Regions from separate parts of the Allocatenococcus thiocycli genome, predicted to be linked through region 2. Evidence: predicted binding sites of a transcription regulator. Region 2 holds the regulator's gene; the other holds the start of a gene.
The links. Region 2 encodes PurR, which represses purine synthesis genes. Its sites were predicted from a motif close to TNANGNAAACGTTTNCNTNA; they were not measured.
Positions count from the first base shown of each region.

Region 1 (3,483 bases), on a different contig from region 2:
TGACGTGCACCCATGGTGGTCATTCCAAGTTCAGAAGAGAGTTGTTTTGCCGTGACAGAGCCATCACGCTTAACGATTTGCAATATCCTATCTACGGTTTTCATATTCCCACCATTTATATGTCATGACATATTATGCGCGATAGGTTTTGTAAAGAAAAGTGTTGACTTAGTTTTGGTGAGATAAGCGAGATACTAGGGCCGTTTATCCAGGCCCTAAAATCTCTGATACTTATTAAAGAATAATATCGCGCACTTCTTGATCTTTACGTTCTAAGTAATGGATCGACTTGATGCGACGGATGGTGCGGCAGCGACCACGAATAAGCAGGGTTTCTGTTGTCGCGATATTGCCTTGGCGAGTAATGCCTTCTAGCAGATCACCTTTGGTGATGCCTGTCGCGGAGAACACAACGTTGTCACTGCATGCCATGTCTTCCATTTTTAACACGACGTTTGCTTTCACACCCATCTCTTCACAGCGTTTTAGTTCTGCTGCGCCGTAGATGCGGTTTTCTTCTGTATTACCTTTTACTTCATGACGAGGAAGTAGACGGCCATGCATGTCACCATCTAGTGCACGAATGACCGCCGCAGAAACTACGCCTTCTGGTGCGCCGCCAATGCAGTACATGACGTCCACTTCGCTGTCTGGCATACAAGTCAGGATTGAAGCGGCTACATCACCGTCTGGCACAGCAAATACGCGTACGCCCATTGCCTGCATTTCTGCGATCACTTTGTCGTGACGAGGCTTAGCCAGCGTGATCACAACTAAAGTGTCTAGAGTTTTGTTCAGCGCATTGGCGATGTTCTCTAGGTTTTCTTTTAGTGGCTTTTCTAAATCGATAACGCCTTTTGCACCTGGGCCAACCACCAGTTTTTCCATGTACATGTCAGGCGCTTTAAGGAAGCTGCCTTTTTCACCGGCCGCAAGAACCGCTAAAGCATTTGATTGACCCATGGCCGTCATGCGTGTGCCTTCGATAGGATCGACTGCAATATCGACTTCATCGCCACCAATACCCACTTGCTCACCGATGTACAGCATTGGTGCATCATCGATTTCACCTTCGCCAATAACAATTTCACCGCTGATTTCTGTTTTGTTCAGTAGTGTGCGCATAACCTCAACGGCTGCACCGTCCGCTGCGTTTTTATCGCCGCGACCAAGCCATTTATAACCAGCCAGTGCTGCACCTTCAGTAACACGGGAAAATGCCATTGCTAAATCACGTTTCATGATGTCTCCAAGTAAGCAAGAGGGAAGAAGAATTTGCGCGGCGATTTTACCATAACGAGTGTTAAACGTTTGCGTTTTTGCCGAGCTTTTACTTTGGTTAAGTTGAATTTGATCAATACTGAGTGCGTTTTTCTCGTGGCGAGAGGCAAATACCTTGCTCAAAAATGCTTCGGTGATCAGAAAAGTCAGCATTTAGTGAGATTGCGCCGGTTTTTTAACCGAATGATGCAAAATATCGAATATAGTGAGTGTTTCTCGTCGCAACGCTGAGTAGAATGAACCTCATATAGGTAAGGTGCGCGCCTGTCTCGTGCATCATCCCAACGGAACAACATAGGTAGGCCAAGATGTCTTTTGAAGTATTAGCACAACTAGAATCTAAAATTCAAACTGCAGTTGACACAATCACTCTTCTTCAAATGGAAGTTGAAGAGCTGAAAGAAGATAAAGTAAAGCTAGAAGCACAAGCAAACGAGCTTCGCACGCAACGCGAAGAGCTTGAGCAGAAGGCTGAGCAAGCACAGCAAGAGCACGCGCAGTGGCAAGAGCGCATTCGTGCACTACTTGGCAAAATGGAAGAAGTGGAATAATTCTACTTTTCTGTCCAGAATTGAAAACACCCGCTATAAGCGGGTGTTTGTGTATTTGGTGTAGGGAAAAGCGCTAAAGCCTAGGATCTTGTTCCTCTAACTCTTCTTCCTCAACTTCCTCGTCCAGTTCTAGGTCGATATTGAGCGGTTCTGGAGACAGAATGATGCCAGTGCTGTCCGCGTAAATGTAGTCTTCTGGTAGAAAGCTAACGCCGCCAAAGTTCACAGGTACGTCGAGTTCACCTATACCCTGGCTAGATGCGCCGACAGGAATAGAGGCGAGAGCCTGAACGCCAAGGTTCATATCTTCCAGTTCGTCGATTTCACGAACGCAGCCGTATACGACAATGCCTTCCCACTCATTTTCTTCTGCGATGGTTGCGATTTCTGCGTCGACAAGGGCTTTGCGTAAGGAACCACCGCCGTCAATTAGCAGCACGCGACCTAGGCCATCTTGCTCTAACGTTTCACGGATCAGCGAATTGTCTTCAAAACACTTGATGGTGGTGATTTGTCCGGCAAAGGAAGCGCGACCGCCAAAATTACTGAACATTGGTTCAACCACATCTACCTGCTCGAGGTAAATATCACAGAGTGCTGAGGTATTGTATTCCATAGCGTACCTTTCTAAACAGAAACTGGTTGTCTTTGAGTATATCTGGGCATCAAGCCAATGCAATGACAATCCTTTTTTAACTTGCCAGAGTTTGAGCTACCACAATTGTTGCAAATAAAACGTTGGTAACCAGCGAGCATTTTACGATCACTGGCATCATAGGTGCGATCTGTGCAGGCTTTTCGGTTTCCCAAACGGCTTTGCCATGATGGGCGACAAAATAAATGCTTAATAAGAATGGCAGACTGATCCAAACCGGTTTGTCCTGAATAAGCAGGTAAACAGCGAAAGCGAGAATAGCGCCACCTAATAAGATGAAATGGTACTGCTTGGCCTTTTGTTGTCCCAAGCGTACGGCTACGGTTCGTTTTCCACACTCACGGTCGTTATCAATATCACGCATGTTATTGATATTAAGAACGGCGACGGCCAGTAAGCCGCACCCTAAAGCGGGTAAGAATAAGGTGGTATCGACATGTCCGGTATGCAGGAAATAGGTGCCGGATACGCCAAGCAAGCCAAAAAACAGAAATACAGAAATATCGCCCAGTCCGACATAACCGTACGGTTTGCTGCCCATGGTGTAGGCAATGGCGGCAAGGATGGCAAGAATACCCAATCCGATGAAGGTGAGAATACTTTCAAGAGAGCTCAAAGAGTAAAACACTAAGATCAGGCCGGAAATGACGGTGAGCACGATGTTGAAGCCAATTGCCTGCTTCATTTGCTCTTTCGTTACTGCGCCAGACTGTAAAGCACGCAGTGGACCAAGGCGTTTTTCATTGTCGGTTCCTTTTACTGCGTCGCCATAATCATTGGCCAGATTGGAAAGGATCTGTAACAGAGTCGCGGTGATAAACGCCATCAAGGAAATAGGCAAAGAGAATTGATCTGCAGCATAAGCAAGCACACTACCAGTAAGAATAGAGACTAATGCCAGCGGTAATGTTTTGGGACGAGCGGCGTCGAGCCAAATCTGTAGAGATTGTTTCATGGATATTTCGTGCTAGTAACCGATGTGTCCAGTATAAGCAT
Region 1 covers NZ_CAKLCK010000026.1:114,412-117,894, reverse strand. The annotation lists gene L9Q40_RS09490 (helix-turn-helix transcriptional regulator) at 1-104, opposite strand, end outside; gene glpX (class II fructose-bisphosphatase) at 235-1,242, opposite strand; gene zapB (cell division protein ZapB) at 1,590-1,832, shown strand; gene rraA (ribonuclease E activity regulator RraA) at 1,906-2,448, opposite strand; gene L9Q40_RS09470 (1,4-dihydroxy-2-naphthoate polyprenyltransferase) at 2,525-3,442, opposite strand.
Region 1: the regulator PurR is predicted to act here: its motif matches at 1,300-1,319, upstream of glpX (class II fructose-bisphosphatase).

Region 2 (3,483 bases):
GAAAGCTTTTAACGAAAAACGCGCCGAAATTTATTGGTGGTTTTCTAGCTTATTCGCCAAAGAACTGACAGACAAAGAGCTGGAGGCTTATCACAGTGTTGAAATTCGCAGCTTTTTGGCGGGCTTAGGTGAAAATGAATCTCTCAAACCTTCCATTGATAGCCTCGTTGACGCACTAAATCGCCTGCAAGACCGCGAAGATGCTCAGCTAGAGCTTGCTGCTGACTTTTGTGAATTATTCTTGAAGACAGAAAAGTACGGCGCGCTTCCCTACGCTTCCATGTACATTGGTGAATCTGGTTTACTCAACGACAAACCCGCCGAAGAGATGGAAAAGTTGATGGCTGAGTTTGGTGTCCAAGTGGACGACCGTCTAAAAGAACCAGCCGACCACTTAGCGGTAGAACTGGACTTCCTGGGTAACATGATCATTCGCTCTAATGAGTTTGAGCAAGAAAAACACATGGAAGAAGCCTTTGTTAAACAAAATGAATTCATCGAAAGCCAACTCATGTCTTGGTTACCGAAGTTCGCTCACAAGTGTCAGCAACTGGATGAATTTGGCTTCTACGCCAGCGTCGCGCAACTATTAATTGCATTTTGTAAACTGGACAGCGCTTACCTTCTTGGTGAATAATTGCCGCCTATTTTAGGGAGCCTGTCTTTTAGGTTCCCTATCTTTTATTCGTTAACTATATAAATCGTTCCAATCGCTCGCTTTTTAGCAATCAAAATGTGACTTATTAGGCACAAAACCATTGCTTAAATTATTGCCAGCTTGCCCGCATAGGGCTAAAATGTGAACGCAAACGATTAAATATGATTTTAATGTAAACCGCTGAAATAAAGCGGTTTTTGTGTTTTCTTAATAGGTTGATAACGATTCTTCATTCGATGGAAGAAATGAGCTTTATCAACCACTGTCGCTACATACCCTCTACCGACTTCGGAGTAACCACTGCTAAACATACTCAGCGCCATTGTTTTTGTTGCGCTAAGTTTACAAAAGACGAACAGCAAAAAGGTTTATCCTCCGCGGTATATTCGTAGCTCGAAACAGGACACCATGTATGGCCACTATAAAAGACGTTGCTAGATTAGCCGGCGTTTCTACAACTACAGTTTCGCACGTTATCAACAAGACGCGTTTTGTTGCAGAAGCAACACAAGAAAAAGTAATGAAAGCCGTTGATGAGCTTAACTATGCACCAAGTGCGGTTGCTCGTAGCTTGAAATGTAACTCAACTCGCACCATCGGCATGTTGGTGACACAATCTACCAACCTATTCTTCTCTGAAGTCATCGATGGTGTAGAGAGTTACTGCTACCGCCAAGGCTACACGCTTATCCTGTGTAACACTGGTGGTATCTATGAAAAGCAAAGAGATTACATCCGCATGCTCGCTGAAAAGCGTGTAGATGGCATACTAGTGATGTGTTCTGACCTGACAGAAGAGCTGAAGCAAATGCTTGACCGTCATGCAGATATTCCGAAAGTTGTCATGGACTGGGGCCCAGAAAGCTCGCAAGCAGACAAAATCATGGATAACTCAGAGGAAGGCGGTTATATCGCGACCAAGTACCTGATTGATAATGGTCATACTGATATTGCTTGCTTGAGTGGTCACTTTGAAAAACTCGCTTGCCAAGAGCGCATTGCGGGCTACCGTCGAGCGATGGCAGAAGCCAACATTCCTGTCAATGAAGACTGGATTCTTGAAGGTAACTTTGAATGTGATACCGCAGTTTTGGTCGCAGACAAAATTACCGCGATGGAGAAACGCCCTACTGCGGTATTCTGTTTCAATGACACGATGGCGTTGGGCTTGATGAGCCGTCTACAACAGAACGGTATTAAGATTCCTGACGACGTCTCTGTTATTGGTTACGACAATATCGAATTGGCAGAGTACTTCTCTCCGCCGCTAACAACGATACACCAGCCAAAACGTCGTGTTGGTAAAAATGCCTTCGAGATTCTGCTTGAGCGTATTAAAGACAAAGAACACGAAAAACGCATTTTTGAAATGCAGCCAGAGTTGGTCGTTCGAAATACTGTTAAAAAACTCAACTAGTTACTAACAAGCGCTCTTCGGAGCGCTTATTTTTTATCCGAAAATTAACTTTTATCGCACTCTTTGTTCACTACAGTCAGTAAACGTTTTATAAGTTACTGTTTTGTATAAACACAATCCATCTCACATAACCTAGCCACTCGCACTCAAACTTCAATCTTAAATATGAAACAAACACCATAAAAACACAGCGTTTTACTGAAGCAATATCACACTTTGATCTCTAGATTGTGATGTTAATTCAAGATAAAAAGTATTCTCAACATGTCACGCACAGGGCAAACCATCCGAAAGGGTGGGACGCAAAGCTTCCGGCCTTAACCATTTTATAAATGGAAGGTAGCGGGGTTACCGATGGCAAATATGCATATGATGAGTTTACCCTTTAATGACATTGGGCTTGCATGTATTTGCTAATCTCTCGGACCTGACTTTTGGTGGCGTAATAATAATTACACCGAGATAACACATCATGGATAAACCGATACTCAAAGATTCTATGAAGCTATTTGAGGCACTTGGTACGATCAAGTCGCGCTCAATGTTTGGTGGCTTCGGACTTTTCGCTGATGAAACGATGTTTGCACTGGTTGTGAATGATCAACTTCACATACGAGCAGACCAGCAAACTTCATCTAACTTCGAGAAGCAAGGGCTAAAACCGTACGTTTATAAAAAGCGTGGTTTTCCAGTCGTTACTAAGTACTACGCGATTTCCGACGACTTGTGGGAATCGAGTGAACGCTTGATAGAAGTAGCGAAAAAGTCGTTAGAACAAGCCAATTTGGAAAAAAAGCAACAGGCAAGTAGTAAGCCCGACAGGTTGAAAGACCTGCCTAACTTACGACTAGCGACTGAACGAATGCTTAAGAAAGCTGGTATAAAATCAGTTGAACAACTTGAAGAGAAAGGTGCATTGAATGCTTACAAAGCGATACGTGACTCTCACTCCGCAAAAGTAAGTATTGAGCTACTCTGGGCTTTAGAAGGAGCGATAAACGGCACGCACTGGAGCGTCGTTCCTCAATCTCGCAGAGAAGAGCTGGAAAATGCGCTTTCTTAATCTGTAGGTATAAACCTATCGTACGTATAAAAACCGCAGCTTTGACTGCGGTTTTTTTTTGAAATTTTTTCCAGGCTCAACCTGTCTATTACTCCATATATCAATCAAATAATATCAAGTAACATATTTCATCAATGGCATCTGTTAACCTTTTAGAACAAGGCTATCCTTCTGGAGTACGACAATGAATAAAAAACTGGTTTTTGGGTTAATACTGCTGTTAACGATCATTTTATTAGCCGTTAACTTTAGCCAGTACCTCACTTTAGAGAACGCCAAAGCGCAGCAAGAGGCTCTTAACGCCTATATTGACCAGAGATTTATCTTGGCGGTTACGGTTTATTT
Region 2 covers NZ_CAKLCK010000001.1:323,535-327,017, reverse strand. The annotation lists gene torD (molecular chaperone TorD) at 1-637, shown strand, start outside; gene purR (HTH-type transcriptional repressor PurR) at 1,071-2,075, shown strand; cyclic di-GMP riboswitch class I at 2,343-2,431, shown strand; gene L9Q40_RS01470 (TfoX/Sxy family DNA transformation protein) at 2,548-3,138, shown strand; gene L9Q40_RS01465 (TVP38/TMEM64 family protein) at 3,323-3,483, shown strand, end outside.